DNA from 4 places in the Streptomyces sp. NPDC001920 genome. Region 2 is predicted to be linked to each of the others. Evidence: riboswitches for the same ligand, from Rfam matches in the RefSeq annotation. Region 2 holds a riboswitch; each other region holds the start of a gene.
What was found. A riboswitch is a leader RNA that binds a small molecule or an ion and turns the genes downstream of it on or off. The one in region 2 is predicted to bind cyclic di-AMP.

Region 1: another riboswitch for cyclic di-AMP. It lies ahead of ACWCPI_RS05955 (transglycosylase SLT domain-containing protein); the one in region 2 lies ahead of ACWCPI_RS35290 (M23 family metallopeptidase).
Region 3: another riboswitch for cyclic di-AMP. It lies ahead of ACWCPI_RS01960 (M23 family metallopeptidase); the one in region 2 lies ahead of ACWCPI_RS35290 (M23 family metallopeptidase).
Region 4: another riboswitch for cyclic di-AMP. It lies ahead of ACWCPI_RS06905 (NlpC/P60 family protein); the one in region 2 lies ahead of ACWCPI_RS35290 (M23 family metallopeptidase).

What each region holds. Positions count from the first base shown of each region.
Region 1 is NZ_JBSFEP010000003.1:148,648-153,713, reverse strand. Features, by position in the region: gene ACWCPI_RS05960 (polyprenyl synthetase family protein) at 1-829, opposite strand, end outside; cyclic di-AMP (ydaO/yuaA leader) riboswitch at 1,754-1,928, shown strand; gene ACWCPI_RS05955 (transglycosylase SLT domain-containing protein) at 1,934-2,698, shown strand; gene ACWCPI_RS05950 (HAD family hydrolase) at 2,748-3,578, opposite strand; gene ACWCPI_RS05945 (carboxymuconolactone decarboxylase family protein) at 3,815-4,078, opposite strand; gene fahA (fumarylacetoacetase) at 4,314-5,066, shown strand, end outside.
Region 2 is NZ_JBSFEP010000029.1:5,425-10,490, reverse strand. Features, by position in the region: gene ACWCPI_RS35300 (TetR/AcrR family transcriptional regulator) at 1-388, shown strand, start outside; gene ACWCPI_RS35295 (SGNH/GDSL hydrolase family protein) at 489-1,274, opposite strand; gene ACWCPI_RS35290 (M23 family metallopeptidase) at 1,592-2,542, opposite strand; cyclic di-AMP (ydaO/yuaA leader) riboswitch at 2,547-2,712, opposite strand; gene ACWCPI_RS35285 (alpha-galactosidase) at 3,013-5,066, opposite strand, start outside.
Region 3 is NZ_JBSFEP010000001.1:476,376-481,441, reverse strand. Features, by position in the region: gene ACWCPI_RS01970 (M16 family metallopeptidase) at 1-275, shown strand, start outside; gene ACWCPI_RS01965 (M16 family metallopeptidase) at 272-1,660, shown strand; cyclic di-AMP (ydaO/yuaA leader) riboswitch at 1,872-2,037, shown strand; gene ACWCPI_RS01960 (M23 family metallopeptidase) at 2,050-2,835, shown strand; gene ACWCPI_RS01955 (GntR family transcriptional regulator) at 3,024-3,719, shown strand; gene ACWCPI_RS01950 (HPr family phosphocarrier protein) at 4,009-4,290, opposite strand; gene ACWCPI_RS01945 (bifunctional acetate--CoA ligase family protein/GNAT family N-acetyltransferase) at 4,470-5,066, shown strand, end outside.
Region 4 is NZ_JBSFEP010000003.1:347,613-352,678, forward strand. Features, by position in the region: gene ACWCPI_RS06895 (NlpC/P60 family protein) at 1-688, opposite strand, end outside; gene ACWCPI_RS06900 (hypothetical protein) at 1,276-1,629, shown strand; gene ACWCPI_RS06905 (NlpC/P60 family protein) at 1,781-2,956, opposite strand; cyclic di-AMP (ydaO/yuaA leader) riboswitch at 2,965-3,117, opposite strand; gene pcrA (DNA helicase PcrA) at 3,658-5,066, shown strand, end outside.

The sequences.
Region 1 (5,066 bases), on a different contig from region 2:
CACTCAGGTCGGAGGCCAGCAGCTCGCACAGGGCGACGTCCTCGGCGAGCCCGAGGCGCTCGGCCCGCTCCCGCAGCCGCAGCACCGGCATGGTCGGGATCCCCTCCCGGAGATCCGTCCCTGGCGTCTTGCCCGACTCGTGGGAGTCGCTCGCGATGTCCAGCACGTCGTCCGCCAGCTGGAAGGCGACCCCGAGCCGCTCCCCGTACTGGGTGAGCACATCGACGACCGTATCGTCGGCGCCTGACATCATCGCCCCGAACCGGCACGACACCGCCACCAGCGAGCCGGTCTTGCCGCTCAGCACATCCAGGTAGTGCTCGACCGGATCCCGCCCGTCCTGCGGCCCCGCCGTCTCCAGGATCTGCCCGGTGACCAGCCGCTCGAACGCCTCGGCCTGCACCCGCACCGCCTCGGGCCCGAGGTCGGCCAGGATGTGCGAGGCCCGCGCGAACAGGAAGTCCCCGGTCAGGACGGCGACGGAGTTGCCCCAGCGCGTGTTCGCGCTGTCCACGCCGCGCCGCACAGCGGCCTCGTCCATGACGTCGTCGTGGTACAGCGTCGCCAGGTGCGTCAGCTCCACGACCACGGCCGACGGCACGATCCCCGGCGCATCGGGGTCCCCGAACTGGGCGGCGAGCATCACGAGCAGCGGCCGGAACCGCTTTCCGCCCGCCCGTACCAGGTGCTGGGCGGCCTCGGTGATGAAGGGGACCTCACTCTTGGTGGCTTCGAGCAATCCCTCCTCGACAGCCGCCAATCCGGCCTGGACATCGGCTTCCAGAGCCTGGTCCCGCACGCTCAGCCCGAACGGCCCGACGACGGTCACGAGGGGTCTCCTGTCTGCTGGTGTCTGCTGGCGGTTACACGGTTTGTCGATAGGTCGCTGCCATCACTCAAGTCAGCGTATCCGGTCACGTTTCGATCACCGATGCCGCCCACCCGTCCACCATGGGCGGTATCGGATCACGACCGGTATGTTTTTGATCACCCGATAAGGCCGGATACCTATCCCCTTATAGGTAAATAGCATCCACAATCCTGACGCGGCCGCGACACGGGAACCCCTCGACCGGCGCGAGCGCCACGCACGCGAAGCCTTCCATGCCGTCATGGACATGCCGAATCGAAGCGCCGTCCGTCACCCCGGCGAGATTCACCCTCGCGCACATCCGCACATCCCTCCCCCTTCGAGACGCCCCTCCGGGCGGGCCCGCGCCGACACCCGTCGAGTACCCACAGCAGGACAGGAACCACGGACGATCACCATGACAACGACACGCACCGCGTCCGAGGTTCCGTCCCACACCCGACACGGCCGCGAGTTCGATGCGAGCCAGCCCTTGCGCGTGAAGTGAGCCGGACCTTCCACGTGTTGACACGGGGTCGGCCCATCCGGGTGCGTAACACAAGACGGCACGAAGGCTCCCTTTTCCGCCGCACACGGGAAAAACGGACTCCAGATACGGTCATTTGAGGGCGAGTTGGATCCATTGCCCGATTTGCCGCTCTTGTGGAGACCAGTGAGTTGAGTCACGCGCCACCCTCATCCCGGTCGATCACCCCCACCCCGCGTCCCCTTGCAACACACGCAAGTTGAGGCTTGGCAACCGCAAAGGATCAAGCGCCCCATAGGTGTCCGATCATGGTCAACCCGCCCAACAAGTGACCACGGCACTTGTTCCCGACATGTGCTCTCGCATACGTTCCCGCTCAGTCGGGCGGACGCCGAATCCTGCCGCCGCCCGAGTCAGCCACCTACGCACTCATTCACGCACGGCAGGAGCGGGGGACCCAGGTAAGTCGCCGGACCCGACGCCTCGATGGCACGGGCCCGGCTGGGGTGAAGTCGTGCCGTCCCAGGGCGGCACGCCGGGCATCTCCCGCCCGAACCCGACAGCTCACCTCGCAGGCACCGGAGAGGAACAGCGCCATGCCCCGAGGCAAGCACCGCCGCCCCCGTACCAACCCGCTCACCCGACGCGTCGTCGCCGCCGGAACCGGAACCGCCGCCCTCGCCCTCCCGCTGCTGAGCGCGACCAACGCCACCGCCGCCGAGCCGGCCAAGGTCCCCAGCACCCTGCAGACGGCACCTCAGTCCGCGCCGTCCGCCGTGAAGGCCAAGACCCTCACGTACACCACGAAGAAGGGCGACTCGCTCTACGGCATCGCGGAGCGGTACGACGCGCAGGGCGGCTGGCGCCAGCTCTACAAGGACAACCGCGAGGCCATCGGCGACAACCCCCGGCTGATCCACCCGGGCCTCGACCTGAAGGTCCGGGCCACCAAGGTGCCGGGCAAGACGGCGGACAAGGCGTCCGCGCCGGCCAAGAAGTCCAGCGTGGCCCGCGCCACCCAGGCCGCCGCCAAGACGTACCCCGACAACCTGGACGGCTGGATCCGCGAAGCGCTGGACATCATGGCGCAAAAGGGAATTCCGGGTTCCTACGAGGGCATTCACCGCAACATCCTGCGTGAGTCGTCCGGCAACCCGGCCGCCATCAACAACTGGGACTCCAACGCCGTGGCGGGCACCCCGTCCAAGGGCCTCCTGCAGGTCATCGACCCGACCTTCGCGGCGTACCACGTGCCGGGCACGGCGTACGACCCCTTCGACCCGGTCGCGAACATCACCGCCGCGTGCAACTACGCGGCCGCGCGGTACGGCTCGATCGACAACGTGAACGGGCCCTACTAGACCGCGGACGGCCCGGCCCCCGCCCGGGGCCGGGCCTACTGCCTACTGCCTACTGGGCGAAGTCGGCCAGGCTCCCCACGAACAGCCGCTCAAGGACGACGGCGATGCCGTCGTCCTCGTTCGAGAGGGTGATCTCGTCGGCCACCGCCTTGAGTTCGGGGTGGGCGTTGGCCATCGCGACACCGTGGGCGGCCCAGTCGAACATGGGGATGTCATTGGGCATGTCACCGAAGGCGATGGTCTCGTGCGCGCCCAGGCCGAGATGGTCGGCGGCGAGCGCGAGACCGGTCGCCTTGGTGACGCCGCATGGCTGGAGTTCGACGGTCCCCGGCCCCGACATGGTGACGGTGGCGAGAGAACCGACCACCGCCCGCGCCGTGGCCGCCAACTCGTCGTCCGACAAGGTCGGATGACGCAGCAGCACCTTGCTGATCGGCTCGCACCACAGGTCCTCGCGACGCCCGACCCGCACCGCGGGCAAAGTCGGGTGGGGCATCAGATAGCCGGGCTCGATGAGCGTGAGCCCGTCTACCCCGTCCTGGTCGACGGCCGCGTACACCTGCCCCACCTCCGCCTCGATCTTGCCGAGCGCGGTCTCCGCCAACTCCCGGTCCAGGGTGATGGACCACAGCAGCCGGTCCGATCCGGCGTCGTACAACTGCGCACCCTGCCCGCACACCGCGAGCCCCGTACTGCCCAGGGCGTCGAGGAGCGGCCGCACCCTTGGCGCCGGCCGCCCGGTCACGACGAGGTGCTGGGCACCGGCCGCCGCCGCCAGCGCAAGCGCGTCGACGGACCGGTCCGAGTGCGTGTCGTCGCCTCGGAGCAGGGTCCCGTCGAGGTCAGTGGCGATGAGTGAATATGCGATAGGTGCGGCCATGATCAGAGAATACGGACAGGACGCCCCGTCGACTCGACGTGAACCGGACGGCTGCTGTGTTCACATGTGTTGACACCTGTTCCGGTTTCCCAGCCACTCCCCCTTCTTTTTCCGTTTCTGTTCCCGTGCGACAACTTCCTTCCCCTTGCTGCGATTTCACCCCCACGTGGTGCCCGCCGGCTCGTTGATCGTGGTGTTGATGCGGTTGAACATGTTGGAGACGGAGATGGTGAGGATCAGCGCTGACAACTCCTTCTCTTCGAAGTGGTCGGCTCCTTCTCGTCGCAGTGGTAGGCCACTTCGATCCACAGCTCCTGCGGAAGCGACTCGTGCGAACGGTCCGCGAGCCTCGTCATCGCCTCGGTCAGCCGCAGTGCGGCCCGCTCGGCGTCGGTGAACCCGGGCGCCTCCCGCCACGCCGAGACGGCATCGGTCCGCTCGTCGCTCGTCCCCGCCTTGCGCAGGTCGGCCGTGTGGCCGTGCGCGCACAGGCGCCGCACCCGTCGATCTGGCCGGCATTCAGCCCTGCGGCAGACCGGACCGCTCTCGCCGGTCATGACGAACCGGCGGCACATCGGCCGCCGCGGATCCCCCGAAGCCCGGCGCCGTGTGCGGCGACCTGGTGATTCACGACCGGCGACGCGAAAATCGGCACTGCCCAAGAGGGGTGCCTCACACGTAACGTGTGGCCCGACCACATGGCACACGGAGCGGATGAGAGTGAGGCACGACCCCATGCCCCCCTTCGATCTCCCCGAGGGCGACCCCTTCGGTACGCACAACCTTCCGTACGGCGTCTTCTCCCTCCCCGGCTCGGACGCCGCACGCCGGGTCGGCGTCCGGCTCGGCGACCACGTCCTCGACGCGGGCGGGGCGGCCCACGCACTCGGCTCGCCGTACGCCCCACTGCTGGCACAGGACTCGCTGAACCCTCTGCTCGCCGCGGGCCCCACCACCTGGTCGGACGTCCGGCGCGCGCTGACAGCCTGGGTGACGGTGCCGGCGCACCAGGAGGCCATCACGGAGTTCTTCCATCCGCTGTCGTCGGTCTCGTTGCACCTCCCCTTCGAGGTCGCGGACTACGTCGACTTCTACGCCTCCGAGAACCACGCCCGGAACGTCGGCCAGATCTTCCGCCCCGACGCGGCGGACTCCCTGACCCCCAACTGGAAGCACCTGCCGATCGGTTATCACGGCCGTGCGGGCACGGTCGTCGTGTCCGGCACGGATGTCGTACGGCCGTCCGGCCAGCGCAAGGCGCCCACTGACGCGGCTCCGGTCTTCGGCCCGTCGGTCCGCCTGGACATCGAGGCCGAGGTCGGCTTCGTGGTCGGCACACCGTCTCCGATGGGCAGGCCGGTGGCACTGGGCGACTTCCGGGAGCACGTCTTCGGTCTGTGCCTGCTCAACGACTGGTCGGCTCGTGACATCCAGGCGTGGGAGTACGTCCCCCTTGGCCCGTTCCTCGGCAAGTCCTTCGCCACGTCG
Region 2 (5,066 bases):
CCGTCGTACGACGGCGTTGCGACGGTTGCGGGCCGCCGTGCGCTGGTACGCGCCGACCGGCCAGGCCAAGGGCTGGCGGCTGTGGATCGAGGGCTGGGCGGCGGCGTTGCGCGAGCCCGCGCTGCAGGAGGTCACACGGGACCTCGACCGGCAGTGGAAGGCCGCCCTCACCGAGGTGCTCGCGCAGGGCGTGGCCGCGGGTGAGTTCGACTGCCCGGACCCCACCGGCACGGCCCTGCGCCTCACGGCGCTTCTCGACGGGCTCGCCGTGCAGTTGACGTCGTACTCCGGCGCGGTGTCACGCGCGCGTGCCCGGGAGTGGGTGGACGAGGCGCTGGCCCGGGAACTGGGGCTGGAGCGGGAGGCGTTGGCGGCGGCGACGCGGTGAGGCCGCCGACCTCCCGCCGACCGGTCGGCGCCGGCACCCGGCGGCCGTGCGGGCCGCGCCCCCTGGAACCGGGCACGGCCCACGTCGCCGGAGCGCCGGCTCAAGCCACCGCGTCGATCCGCATCTTGATGTCGTCCGGCGACAGTGCGCCCTTGGCCGTCACATGGTCGCCCGAGGACTCTCCGCGCAGCCGACGCCCGATCCAGGGCACCAGGTACTCGCGCGCCCACTGGACGTCGTCCCGCCGGATCTCCAGAGTGCCGCGCGGCGGGAGCGGCGGCCAGGGCTGGTCGGGGTCGGCCGGCACATCGAGGCCGAGGACCTGGCCCGCGCGCAAGGCCACGCGCGTGTGCCCTTCCGGAGACAGGTGGAGCCGGTCGTGGTCCCAGGCGCGCCGGTCCTGAACGGTCTTCAGGGACCACAGGTCGAGCACCGGACAGCCGTACCGGTCGGCGATGGCCCGCACATGGCCGTTGTACGTGGCGATCTTGCCGCGCAGATGCTTCAGCACGGGCACGCCACGGGTGTCGAATCCGGTCGTCACCATGACGGTGCCGACCGCGGAGGTCAACCGGGCGACGGCCCGCTCGAACCGCTCGGCGACCTCGTCGGGGTCGGTGCCGGGCCGGATGATGTCGTTGCCGCCCGCGCAGAAGGAGACCAGGTCCGGGGCCATTTCGATGGCCTGCGGGAGCTGGTCCGCCACGATCTGGTCGAGCAGTTTGCCGCGCACGGCGAGGTTGGTGTAGTCGAAGTCGCCCTCGGGCCGCCGGTCCGCGAGGAGGACCGCGAACCGGTCGGCCCAGCCGACGAACGCCCCGTCGGGGCCGGGGTCGCCGACGCCCTCGGTGAAGCTGTCCCCCACCGCGACGTACGACCCGATCACTGATCTGCTGTCACTCTTCGAATCGTCTGCCACATCGGCACATGATTCACCTTCGAATGTGACCTACGCGACCGTAGGGCAGGGTTGACGAGCGGTGAGATAAGCCACTTCCCAAGTGTTCGCCAAACCCGGAATAACCCTTTGGTCAGGTGCGTTGCGGACGCAGCCACCGGACCCGGAAGTCGCCGACCCGGAAGTGGCTCCACACGGTCCGGACGGCGAGCCGACCTCCCCTCGGACACGCCGAAGGCCGGACCCCGGGATCGGGGTCCGGCCTTCGGCTGCGTGTCAGGCAGACGGCGTCGGCAAGACGACCGTCAGCCGATGGCGACGCCCTTCGAACGGAGGTAGGCGACCGGGTCGAGGTCCGAGCCGTAGTCCGGGGTGGTGCGGATCTCGAAGTGCAGGTGCGGGCCGGTCGAGTTGCCGGTCGAGCCGGAGAGGCCGACCTGCTGGCCCGCGGTGACGGACTGGCCGCTCGACACCGAGAGGGACGACAGGTGGGCGTACTGGGCGTAGCGGCCGTCGGCGAGCTGGATGACGACCTGGTTGCCGTACGCGCCGGCCCAGCCGGCGGAGACGACCGTGCCGGCGCCCACGGCCTTCAGCGACGTGCCGGTCGGGACGACGAAGTCGACGCCGGTGTGGTAGCCGCTGGACCACATGCTGCCCGCGACCTTGTAGGCGGTGCCGACGGCGGCACCGGCCACGGGTGCCGTGAAGCCATTGGCGGTGCCGGTGGTGTCGGCGCTCTGCGCTGCCGTGGTCGCCTTCGACGCGGTGGACTTGGAGGACTTGGAGGACTGGGACGACTTGGACGGCTTGGACGGCTTGGAAGCGGTCGAGCCGGAGGACGGCGCCGGCGACTTGGGGGCGCTCGGCGCGGCCTTGCCACCGAGGGTGAGCTTCAGACCGGGGTGGATCAGCGCCGGGTCGTCACCGACGGCCTCACGGTTGTCGGCGTAGAGCTTCTTCCAGCCGCCCTCGACGTTCTGCTCGTCGGCGATCTTCGAAAGGTAGTCGCCGACCTTCACGGAATAGGTCCGCGCATCCGCCTTCTTCGCCGTTTCCTTCTTCTCGGCGGCTTTCTGTCCGGCGACCGGAAGGGCCTGAACGGCCTTTTCCGAAACGGTCTGCGAAGGAGCGGCGTGGGCGCCGGTGGCACCGATGAGCGGGAGGGCGAGAGCGGCGCCACCGGTTCCGGCGACGGCGATGGAGCGGGTGAAGCGCGGGGACTTCGGACGGCGGTGCTTACCCTTCGCGGGCATGGCGAATTCCTCTCCGGCGCCTGCGAGGTGAGCTGTCGGGTGCGGGCTGGAGATGCCCGGCCGCGTCGGGACGCGACTTGACCCCAAGCCGTTCCGGAGACCGGAACAGGCGGTTGTACCTGTGGGTCCCCCGCTCCTGCCGTACACGGGTGAGTTAGCGCGGAATCCGGTCGGCGGCAGGATTCGGCGTCCGTCCGGATGGGTGGCGAACGTAAGCGAGGAAGACGCGCGGGAACAAGTGAGGGGTTCCGTCCGAATGCGTTCCTGTTGATCCCTTGTGGGAATTATCGGTCACCCTCCGTTGATTAGCGGGGCACCTCCCGACACAAAGCTCCTTGAAACACATATGGATTACGTGAACATGACCAGCAACGCACCGTCACGATTATGACGCTGCTCACGTGACACTGCTCCAGCTTCCTTCACTCCGGAGCGAGTTGGAATGAAGGAGCTGAATTCGGACAGAACCCCTAGATGCGACGCAGTCGGATAACCGTCGCATCAAGGTCGCCACGCAATCCGACCTTCAGTCCGTGATGCAGCAGTACGGCACCTCTGTGCGTTTCGCCCGTTTCAAGGCATTCATACGATGCTGTCGGGTCGAGCGCACGCAGCCGCAGCGCCGGGACGGGCTCGCCGAACCGCTGGGCCTGGAGCCAGGCGAGGACGACCGCGTCGCCTCCGCGCACGTACTGCACCGCGCTCAGCCCACCCTTCGGAGGCCGCAGCCGGTAGAGGTCGCCGTGCTGCACCACGGGCCTGATCTCCTTGTAGAGCGCCACCCACTCCCGCGCTTCGGCGAGTTCCTCCTCGCTCCAGCGGGCGAGGTCGCCGCCGACCCCGAGCACCCCGGCCATGGCGCTCACGAAACGGAAGCGCAGGGAGCTCGCACGGTGATTGAGCATGGCGTTGGGGCTGTCGGTGACCCAGGCGGCCATGGCGCGGGCGGGGTGGACCTGGCTGAAGCCGTGCTGGACGGCCAGCCGGTCGAGCGGGTCGGTGTTGTCCGAGGTCCACACCTGGTCCGTACGGCCCAGCACCCCCAGGTCGATCCGCCCGCCCCCACCCGAGCAGGACTCGAAGGCGACGCCCGGGTGGGCGGCCCGCAGCCGGTCCAGCAGCCCGTACAGAGCCCGCACGTGGTCGACCCACAGCCGTTGCGGGTACGACTCCCCGGGCCAGCCGGCGTCGGTGAAGCAGCGGTTGAAGTCCCACTTCACATAGTCGATCGGGGCGCTGGACAGGAGCCCGTCGAGCCGCTCCCACAGGTATTCCTGCACGTCCTCGCGGGCGAGGTTCAGTACGAGCTGATTGCGGAATTCCGTCCGCTTTCGCCCCGTTTCATATTGAATCCATGATGGATGGGCGCGATACAACTCACTGTCCGGATTGACCATTTCCGGCTCCACCCAGATGCCGAACTGCATGCCGAGCTCGTGCACGTACTCCGCGAGCGGCTTGAGCCCGGACGGGAAGCGGTCGGGGTTCGGCACCCAGTCGCCGAGTCCGGCGCGGTCGCTGGTGCGTGCCCCGAACCAGCCGTCGTCGACCACGAACAGTTCGACGCCGATGGCCGCGGCCCGCCGCGCGAGCACGCTCTGCTGCTCCTCGGAGATGTCGAACTCCGTCGCCTCCCAGGAGTTGAACAGCACCGGCCGGTCCTGGTCGGCGTCCGGGATGACGTACGAGCGCTGGTACGCGTGCCAGGCCCGGCTCGCTCCGCCGAAGCCGCTCCCGCTCCACAGTCCGGCGAAGACGGGTGTCGTGAAGGACTCCCCCGGTCCCAGCCGCAGCAGCCCGGAGTCGTCGTGTCCGGCGCCGCCGGTGATCTGCACGCGCGCGTCCGGGAGTTGGGCGACGGCGATGCGCCAGGACCCGGACCAGCCGAGGGCGCAGCCATAGACCTCGCCGCTCTCCTCGGTGGCGTCCGTGTCGAGGGCGACCCATGGCAGATGCTGGTGTCCGGTGTGCCCTCGGCGGCTGCCGAGGACCTTCTCGCCGTAGGTGAGGGGCGATCGCACGAGCCTGGACTCGGCGCCCCAGCGGCCGTGCAGCTGGGACAGCCGCCACACGTCCCGGTCCGGCAGCGTCCAGGTGGCCGAGTCGGCGCGCAGCAGTTCCAGGGCCGGTCCCCCGTTGTCCAGGGTCACCCAGCGTTCCACGACGTCGTCGCGCATCCGGTAGTGCAGGGTGATGCGCAGACCCCCGTCACGGAAGCGCAACCGCAGCTCGTCCCCGTCGGTGTCGTACCGCTCGAAACCCCACTCGGTGCCGCGCCGCTCGTCGGTGCGCACGGACAGGGCCGGACGCACGAAGCGGGGGCCGCCCTCGACCGGATACTCCTCGCGCCCGTCGAGCGGGGACTCGAAGGGCCGGTATTCGGGCAGCGGACTCACCGCGAGGGCCTCGGCGTCGGCCAGCGCGATCCGGGGCCCCCAGTGGAGGTGCAGCAGTTCGTCGCCGTCGGTCAGATGCAGGGCGTATCCGCTGGTCGGCCCGGTCAGGAGCCAAGTGCGGCCATTGG
Region 3 (5,066 bases), on a different contig from region 2:
TGGACCGGCTCGGCACGGTCGCGGGCCGCGCCGACGAACTGTGCCGCTACGCCGTCCTGTTCGGCGACCCGCAGCTCGCGTTCACCGCCGTGCAGCGGGTCCTCGACGTCACCGCCGAGGAGGTCCAGGCGGTCGCCCAGGCCCGTCTGCGCCCGGACAACCGCGCCGTGCTGGTGTACGAGCCGGTCGCCGGCGAGGCCGAGGACCTTCAAGCCGCCGCCGACGGGGCCGCCCCCGCCGGGACCACCGACGAGAACGAGGAGTCGGCGCAGTGACCGAGCTCGCCAGCATGGAGTTCCACCCGCAGCCCCAGGCCGGTGAGGCCCGGCCCTGGGCGTTCCCGGCGCCCGAGCGCGGCGAGCTGGACAACGGCCTGACGGTGCTGCGCTGCCACCGCCCCGGTCAGCAGGTCGTCGCCGTCGAGGTGCTCCTGGACACGCCCCTGGACGCCGAGCCCAAGGGCCTCGACGGCATCGCCACGATCATGGCGCGCGCCTTCTCCGAGGGCACCGACAAGCACACCGCCGAGGAGTTCGCCGCCGAGCTGGAGCGCTGCGGTGCCACGCTCGACGCGTACGCCGACCACCCCGGCGTCCGGGTCAGCCTCGAAGTGCCGGTCTCCCGGCTGCCCAAGGCGCTCGGCCTGCTCGCCGACGCCCTCCGGGCACCCGCGTTCTACGACGCCGAGGTCGAGCGCCTGGTGCGCAACCGGCTCGACGAGATCCCGCACGAGCTGGCCAACCCTTCGCGGCGTGCCGCGAAGGAACTCGCCAAGGAGCTGTTCCCGGCGAGTTCGCGCATGTCGCGCCCGCGCCAGGGCACGGAGGACACGGTCGCCGGCATCGACTCCGCGGCCGTACGCGCCTTCTACGAGCGGCATGTGCGGCCCGCGACGTCCACCGTGGTGGTCGTCGGCGACCTCACCGGCGTCGACCTCGACGCCCTGCTCGGCGACACCCTCGGCGCCTGGACCGGTTCCGCGGCCGAGCCGCGGCCGGTTCCGCCGGTGACCGCCGACGACACCGGACGCGTCGTCGTCGTGGACCGCCCCGGGGCCGTGCAGACCCAGCTGCTGATCGGCCGGCTCGGCCCCGACCGGCACGACCGCGTATGGCCGGCGCAGGTGCTCGGCACGTACTGCCTGGGCGGCACCCTCACCTCCCGCCTGGACAAGGTCCTGCGCGAGGAGAAGGGCTACACCTACGGCGTGCGCGCCTTCGCGCAGGTGCTGCGTTCCGCCCCGGACGGCACCGGTGCGGCGATGCTCGCCATCAGCGGCTCCGTCGACACCCCCAACACCGGCCCGGCGCTGGACGACCTCTGGAAGGTGCTGCGCGGGGTCGCCGACGAGGGGCTGACCGACGCCGAGCGCGACTTCGCGGTGCAGAACCTGGTGGGGGTGGCGCCGCTGAAGTACGAGACCGCCGCCGCCGTGGCGAGCACCCTGGCCGACCAGGTCGAGCAGAACCTGCCCGACGACTACCAGTCGACCCTGTATCAGCAGCTCGCCGCCACCGGCACCGTCGAGGCCACCGCCGCGGCCGTGAACGCCTTCCCGGTGGACCGCCTCGTGACGATCCTCGTCGGGGACGCGGCCGCGATCCGGGAGCCCGTCGAGGCCCTCGGTATCGGTGAAGTCACCGTCGTGACAGCCGAGTAGAGGACCCGAGCGGCGCCGGCGACGGCACGCGTGCAGGTGCCCTGGTGACATCGCAGTCACCAGGGCACCTTTATGCCCGAATTGAGGGAGAGGTTGCCTGTCTGACCTGTGGGATGCGCTACAAAAGCCGCGATCCGTTTGGGGATTGAAAGTCGTCCCGCTTAGCGTCTTCCGGGCTGTTCGTCAGGCAGTGCGCCGCACCCGCGGCACCGGACAGTCATCGCCGAGTCCCCGTACGGCGCGAGCCAGGGGAGCCGGGGACCCACCCGTAGTCCCTGGGGTGAATCGGACGCCCGCGCGAGCCGCGAGGGGGTCCGTAGGAGACCTTCCTGCTCCGAACCCGTCAGCTAACCCGGTAGGCGAGAGGGAAGGAAAGGACCAGCCACTACATGGCGTTCACCTGCGCCACGGGGAAGAACCGCCCCACCGGGAAGCACCGCAAGCCCAGCCGGTTCGAGCGCACCACGGCCCGCGCGGCCGGCGTCGCCGCTCTCACCGCCACCGGCGTCATCGGCACCCTGGCCGCCCCGGCCCTCGCCGCCGAACCCGCTGTCGAGCAGACCGGGCTCATCCCCGTCATCACCGTCGACGACTCGATCGCCGAGCAGATCGACGCCCAGGCCGACGCGCAGGAGCAGGCCGCCCAGGAGGCCGCCGCGGCGAAGAAGGCCGCCGAGGAGGCCGCCCGCAAGAAGGCGGCGGAGAAGGCCGAGCAGGAGCGCGAGGCCAAGGAGCGCGCCGCCCGTGAGGCCGAGCGCAAGCGCCTGCTGTCCTACGTCGCCCCGATCTCCGGCTCGTACGTCTCCACCGGCTACAAGTCCGGCGGCGCCGTCTGGTCCTCCGGCAGCCACACCGGCGTCGACTTCCACGCCGCCAGCGGCACCTCCGTCCACGCGGTCGGCGCCGGCACCGTCGTGGAGGCCGGATGGGGCGGGGCGTACGGCAACAACGTCGTGATCAAGATGAACGACGGCACCTACACCCAGTACGGCCACCTGTCGTCCATCGGCGTCTCGGTCGGCCAGACGGTCACCCCCGGCCAGCAGATAGGGCTGTCGGGCGCCACCGGCAACGTCACGGGCCCGCACCTGCACTTCGAGGCCCGCACCACGGCGGAGTACGGCTCCGACATCGACCCCGTCGCCTACCTGCGTTCGCACGGCGTGGACGTCTGACGGCTCCGTCCCGCTTCCAGAAGCCCCGGCTCACCGAGCCGGGGCTTTCGGTGTTTCCGGGGTGCTCGGCTGTCCAAAAAATATCCATGGATTCCGGCTCCCCGTCGGAAATTCCCGCTGTTTGCAATAGAGTCACTGACTACACGTCGTTCGTCGACGTTTCACGGGGATTAAGGCGGAGGTCGGTCATGCGTATTCCGGCGCACTCGGTATGCACCGCGATCCGGGACGACATCGTCGCCGGGGTCCACGAGCGCGGCAGCCGGCTCACCGAGGAGCTCCTCGCCCGCCGCTACGGCGTCTCCCGGGTCCCCGTGCGGGAGGCGCTGCGCACCCTGGAGGCGGAGGGTTTCGTGGTGACCCGGCGGCACGCGGGCGCGTGTGTGGCCGAACCGACCGAGCTGGAGGCCGCCGACCTGCTGGAGATGCGCACCCTGCTGGAGCCGCTCGGTGCCTCCCGGGCCGCCCAGCGGCGCACCGAGGCCCATCTCAAGGTGCTGCGTGGCCTGGTCAAGCTGGGCCAGGAGCGGGCCAGAAGGGGCAACAGCGAGGATCTGCGCTCGTTGGGCGGCTGGTTCCACGAGACGCTGGCCCAGGCCTCCGGCAGCCCTGCCCTGACCTCGATGCTGACCCAGCTGCGTCACAAGATCGCCTGGATGTACGCGGTGGAACCGCCGGTCGACCCGATGGAGTCCTGGACCGAGCACGGCGCGATCGTGGACGCCGTGGCGCGCGGTGACGGCGAGCGGGCCCGGTCGATCACGGCGTTGCACACCGAGCGCTCGCTCTCCGCGTACCGGCTGCGGTTCGGCTCCGGTGGTGAGCGCAGGGAGCGTGTGAGGAATTCGCAACATCCCGTAAACATGCAGAGCCTGCGGCATTAACACGGGCACCGTATACAAAGGGGAGATATTCGGGGCGGTGTATTTCTGCTGCCCTTTTCACGGACGCTGCCCCTTTCTCGCGCGTCCGGCGGTAAAACCGCGGTCGCTCCTAAAAGCAGCCGCTCCTGAAAAAGGCCGTGCCCCGACCGTGAACAGGTGACGCCCGGTCCGGGGAGCCGGCGAGGCCCTATACCGCGAAGTGGTGCACCCCGCCCGGAAACAGCGAAGCCGCGCCCGCCGGAAGGACGGACGCGGCTCCACCGCATGCTGCCAGACCCGCTCAGGTCGTTCAGACCGTCTCGGGCAGCTCCTCGAGGCCCTCGGAGACCAGCTTCGCCAGCCGGTCGAGGGCGGCGTCCGCCCCCTCGGCGTCGGAAGCGAGGACGATCTCCTCGCCGCCCTGGGCGCCCAGGCCCAGGACGGCCAGCATGGAGGCCGCGTTGACGGGGTTGCCGTCGGCCTTGGCGATCGTCACCGGGACGCCTGTGGCCGTGGCGGCTCGGACGAAGATGGAGGCGGGGCGGGCGTGGAGGCCCTCGGCCCAGCCGACGTTGACGCGGCGCTCAGCCATGTGTTGCTGCCCTTCGGTGTTCAGGGTTGTCTAGACCAGTTTCCCACACTCGTGAAGCACGCCGGGAGAGGACAAAGCACCACTCCTGAGGTGACCGTGGGGTCGCGGCCTCGACCCCACGTACGTCCCGGACGGACTGCCTCGCGCCGTTGTCGGACGCGAGCCGTACTCTGGGCCCCATGCAGAGCGCCTCGGACCGGCACGAGTACCCCGCCCACTGGGAAGCCGACGTGGTGCTGCGCGACGGCGGCACCGCACGCATCCGCCCCATCACCGTTGATGACGCCGAGCGTCTGGTCAGCTTCTACGAGCAGGTGTCGGACGAGTCGAAGTACTACCGCTTCTTCGCGCCCTACCCGCGACTGTCCGCCAAGGACGTCCACCGCTTCACGCACCACGACTTTGTGGACCGGGTGGGACTCGCGGCCACGGTGGGCGGCGAGTTCATCGCAACCGTACGCTACGACCGGATCGGCGCCGACGGAATGCCCGCGTCGGCACCCGCCGACGAGGCCGAGGTCGCCTTCCTCGTCCAGGACGCCCACCAGGGCCGCGGTGTCGCCTCCGCCCTGCTGGAGCACATCGGCGCCGTCGCGCGCGAGCGCGGGATCCGCCGGTTCGCCGCCGAGGTGCTGCCCGCCAACACCAAGATGATCAAGGTGTTCACGGACGCCGGGTACACCCAGCAGCGCAGCTTCGAGGACGGGGTCGTGCGCCTGGAGTTCGACCTGGAGCCGACGGACCGCTCGCTCGCCGTGCAGTACGCGCGCGAGCAG
Region 4 (5,066 bases), on a different contig from region 2:
CGGAGGGCGTGAGGGCTTCGCGGGCGGCGAAGGAGCGGTCGGCGCGGTCCGTTCCACTGCCCTGGAGCTGCGCCCGCTCTTCGGCGGTCAGCCGGGCGAGCAGGTCCCGGGCCGTGGCCAGCTTGCCGGTGATCGTGTTCTTGTGCCGTCGAAGTTCGGCCTGGCGGGACTTGAGCGAGGTCAGTTCGACGCGTGCCGCCCCGCGCAGTTGCTCGATCTCCCGGAGCTGGTTGCGGACGCTCGCGACGGAGGTCGCCTGCCGGTTGCCGGCGCGTTCGGCGAACTCCGCCGAGTCCAGGTAGCGGTCGGGGTCGTCGGAGAGGGCGAGCTGGAGGGCGGGGTCGAGGCCGCCGTCGCGGTACTGGGCCGCAGCCATGGAACCCAGGGTGTCCCGAGCCGAGTTGAGCTTCGCGGTTCGGCGGGCGGCCTCGTCCTGCAGTGTCCTGATGCGCCGCTGTGCCGTGTCCGCCTGCTCCTTCGCGCCGTTGTACTTCTCGGTGGCGACCTCCGCCTCCTGGTACAGCTTCTCCACCTTCGCCTTGACCTGCTCCGGTGTCGGTCGTGGCTCCGCGTGTCCGGTTCCGTCGAAGCCCGTCGCCGTCGCCGCGCCCGCCAGGGCGATCGTCCATGCCGTGCGGGCCGTACTGCCGCCGACCGAGCGTTGACGGGGCTTTCGGTGCGCTGCCACGTGGACTGCACGTCCTTTCGTACGACCGCCTCGTCCCGTGCGTCCGCGTGGGAGGCGGACGCACGACGCCCCGGGCGGAGCGGTGGACGCACGAGCGCCTGGGGAGCGGACGTACGGCCGCCGGGGGCGGGATACGCGTCCGGCGACGGCCCACACAGGGGGAGCGGGCCGCCGCCGGACTTTCTCGGCGGTGGTGTCCGACTGCCGCCCCTGGCCCGGGCGGCGGTGGGGAGCCGGTCACCTGGTGAAGGACGTTAAACCTCACTGTGACGGTTCGGTAACGCGTTGTACGGAAGTGCCGGGAGCGGACCGGTGGTGACCGTAAGTGAGCGTGATTCCGGGACGGCGGCGTCGGGTTCGCATGGGGTGCTGACCGATGTGGCGGTTCCGGGAACGGTGGGGGTGATGGGGTGCTATGGGGCGCATATATGCGCGCTCCAGGAGGCGGGAGCGAGCGGCGGACGCTGAGGGGGCCACTCGGCGGTGACGGTGAGTGAGGGGGGGCGAGTCAGGTCGGATGGGCGAGGGCGGAGGAGTGAGTGGGGCGGTGTGGGGTGGTTTCGCGGCGCTGATTAGGCTCCGGCTCCATGGACGTACTCATCCACCTCTTCGTCGGCCTGCACATCATCGGTATCGCCGCGCTGCTCGGTGGTTTCCTCACCCAGATGAAGGCGATGGGCCAAGGTGCCGCCCGGTTCGTGCCCGCGATGCTGCACGGCGCGCTGACCATGCTGGTCACCGGGGTGATCCTCGTCGGCCTCAATCAGGCGGACGACCAGTCCGTCGACAACATCAAGATCGGCGTGAAGCTGGCGCTGCTGATCGTGATCCTCGGGCTGGTCTATGTGAAGCGGGACGAGGAGAAGGTCGACAAGCGCCTGTTCGCACTGGTGGGGCTGCTGACCGTGGCGAACGTCTTCATCGCCGTTCTGTGGACATGACCTCGGCGTAGGACCGCACCGCGACCGCCGGCCACGCCGCCACGGAGGTCCACAGTGCAGGACCTCGCCGGTGCCTTGAGCCGCGGGACGTCCACGGCGGCGGCCACGGAGAGGGCTGGCGGCGCCCTCGCCCTCTCCGCGCGGGCTGGCGTCAGGCGGGGCGGACCACGCTGTGGATCGACGACTCGCCGTCGTAGTAGATCGACTCCTCGCGGACGTACGTGCCGGGCTTGGGGGCGTGGATCATCATGCCGTTGCCGATGTAGATGCCCACGTGGGTGACGTCGTCGTAGAAGAAGACCAGGTCGCCGGGCTGGGCGCTGGAGAGGGGGACCGTGGTGCCGGCCTCGACCTGGTCGTAGGTGACGCGCGGGATGTCCACGCCCGCGGCCTTCCAGGCGGCCTGGGTGAGGCCGGAGCAGTCGTAGGAGTCGGGGCCGGTGGCTCCCCAGACGTACGGCTTGCCTATCTGGGCGCGGGCGAAGGCCAGGGCTTTCTCGGCCTTGGTGGCGTACGAGGAGTCGGGCGCCGGTGCCTCCGAGGCGCCCGAGTCCGCCGACTCGCTGCCCTGCTGGGCGGCCTCCTGCTGCTGGGCGGCCTCCTGGCGCTGACGCTCGGCCTCCGCCTGCTGCCGGGCCAGTTCCGCGGCCTTGCGCGCCGCCTCTTCCTGCTTGCGCTTCTCGATCGCGGCGAGGCGGGCCTTCTCCTCGGCCGTCAGCTTGGAGAGGAGTTCGCGCGCGTCGGAGAGCTTCCTCTGAACGGTGGTCTTGGCGGCCTGCAGGTCGTTCTGCGACTCGGTGAGCGTCTCAAGGCTCCGGGTGGCCTCCCGGCGCTTCTTCATCGTCGCCGACTGCTGGGTGAAGTACTCGTCGACCGCCTCCTTCTGACGGCCGGTCATACGGTCCATCAGCTGGGACTGGTCGAAGTAGTCCTGCGGGGTGTCCGCCAGGAGGAAGGTCGCCGTGTCGGGGGCGGCGGCTCCGGTGCGGTACTGGGCGGCTGCGTTGCGTCCCAGCTCCTCGCGCGCCTCGTTGAGCTTCTGGGTGCGCTTGGCGACGTCGTCGAGGAGGGCGCTGACGCGCTTGCGCTGCTTGGAGGTCTTCTCCTTGGCCGCGTTGTACTTCTCGGTGGCCGACTCCGCCTGGCGGTAGAGGTCGTCGACCTTCTTCTCGACCTCTTCGAGGCTCGGCTTGTCGTCCGTCGAGGGGCTCGCGTTGGCCGACTGGGACAGCAGGGCCACGGAGGTGAGGGCCGCCGTGGCGAGGGCGGGGGTCCGTATGCCTGCTACGCGCGTACCAGCGGGACGCGACTTGCGGTGCGACGCCAAGGGAGGCGACTCCTTCCATGTTCCGCCTACCGAGTTAGCTGTCGGGTTCGGGCGGGTGGTTCGGAAGGGTTGCCCTACGGCCTTCCCTGTACGGGATGTGGCCGATTCACCCCAATTTAGGTGGGTCCCCGGCTCCGGCTGCGCGGTGGCACGCCGGACTCGACGGAGGCCGCGCGGCCCGGCGACGTTCGCCGGAGGGGGTCGTACGGCCTGCCGGGCACGGTAGCCAACTCGTGTGGCCCCTGTGAAGGTTGATGTTCGATATGCCCGATACATTTTCGTGACCTTGAGTCAGGTGGGCCTGGTCGAGGGTCGATCGGTGGGTGGTTGTGGGGAGTTGTTCAGGTTCGGGGAGAGAAGTGATGTCTGTCTCTTTCTGGTCGGGTTCTCCGTCGTGGCTTCCCGCCGCATTCCCGGTTCTCGTCCGGTCCTCTTCTGGTTCTATGTCCGGTTCTCGTCCGTCGTGGTCCTCGCCGTGGTCGGGTAGCTCGATCGTGTGGTCGTCGGCCGTGGATTCGGGTGGCCGGTGTCGGTTGAGGAGTGCGACCGCTTACGGCGAGTGGGTACTGGTCGCAGAGCGTGAGGGAGTCGTGGTGGAGAGTGCCTGGAGTGCGGGCCTGGGCGGGCTCCGGGTGCGGAATCCGGCGATGTTCTCAGGGCGGGGGCGGGCTGTCAGTGGGGCGCCCTAGACTCGGAGAGCGATGAGCAGCCTCTTTGACGACAGCTTCCTGGCGGACCTCCAGGCCCCGCGGGCCCATGAGGAAGAACACCCGCCACCGCCCGAGGACGATCATGCTCCGGAGCCGGTTCCGGACGATCTGTTCGGCGGGAAGTTCGACGTGCCGCCGGACCGGGACGCCTACTACCGCGACGGTGCTCCACGCCCGGCGCTCGACGCGGCCGCGCTCCTGGAGGGGCTGAACGAGAACCAGCGTGCCGCCGTCGTCCACTCCGACACCCCGCTGCTCATCGTGGCCGGTGCCGGCTCCGGCAAGACCCGGGTGCTCACGCACCGCATCGCCCATCTGCTGGCCGAGCGGAACGTGCATCCGGGGCAGATCCTCGCGATCACCTTCACCAACAAGGCCGCGGGCGAGATGAAGGAGCGCGTCGAGCAGCTCGTCGGCCCACGGGCGAACGCGATGTGGGTGATGACCTTCCACAGCGCGTGCGTGCGCATCCTGCGGCGAGAGAGCAAGAAGCTCGGGTTCACCTCGTCCTTCTCGATCTACGACGCCGCCGACAGCAAGCGGCTGATGGCGCTCGTCTGCCGGGATCTGGATCTCGATCCCAAGCGGTTCCCGCCCAAGTCCTTCAGCGCCAAGATCAGCAATCTGAAGAACGAGCTGATCGACGAGGAGGACTTCGCCGCGCAGGCCACCGACGGCTTCGAGAAGACCCTCGCCCAGGCCTACGCCCTCTACCAGTCGCGGCTGCGCGAGGCGAACGCCCTCGATTTCGACGACCTGATCATGACGACGGTCAACCTGCTGCGCGCCTTCCCGGACGTCGCCGAGCACTACCGCCGCCGCTTCCGGCACGTCCTCGTCGACGAGTACCAGGACACCAACCACGCCCAGTACGCCCTCGTGCGCGAACTCGTCGGCACCCGCGAACACCCCGTCGACGTGCCGCCCGGCGAGTTCGACATCCCGCCCGCCGAGCTGTGCGTGGTGGGCGACGCCGACCAGTCGATCTACGCCTTCCGAGGCGCGACGATCCGCAACATCCTCCAGTTCGAGGAGGACTACCCGGACGCGACGACCATCCTGCTCGAACAGAACTACCGGTCGACGCAGACGATCCTCAGCGCCGCCAACGCGGTCATCGAGCGCAACGAATCCCGCCGCCCGAAGAACCTGTGGACCAACGCGGGCGCGGGCGCGCGCATCACCGGCTATGTCGCGGACACCGAGCACGACGAGGCGCAGTTCGTCGCCGAGGAGATAGACCGACTGACGGACGCGGGCCACGCGAAGGCCGGCGATGTCGCCGTCTTCTACCGGACGAACGCCCAGTCCCGTGTCTTCGAAGAGGTCTTCATCCGGGTCGGCCTGCCCTACAAGGTCGTCGGCGGTGTGCGGTTCTACGAGCGCAAGGAGGTCCGGGA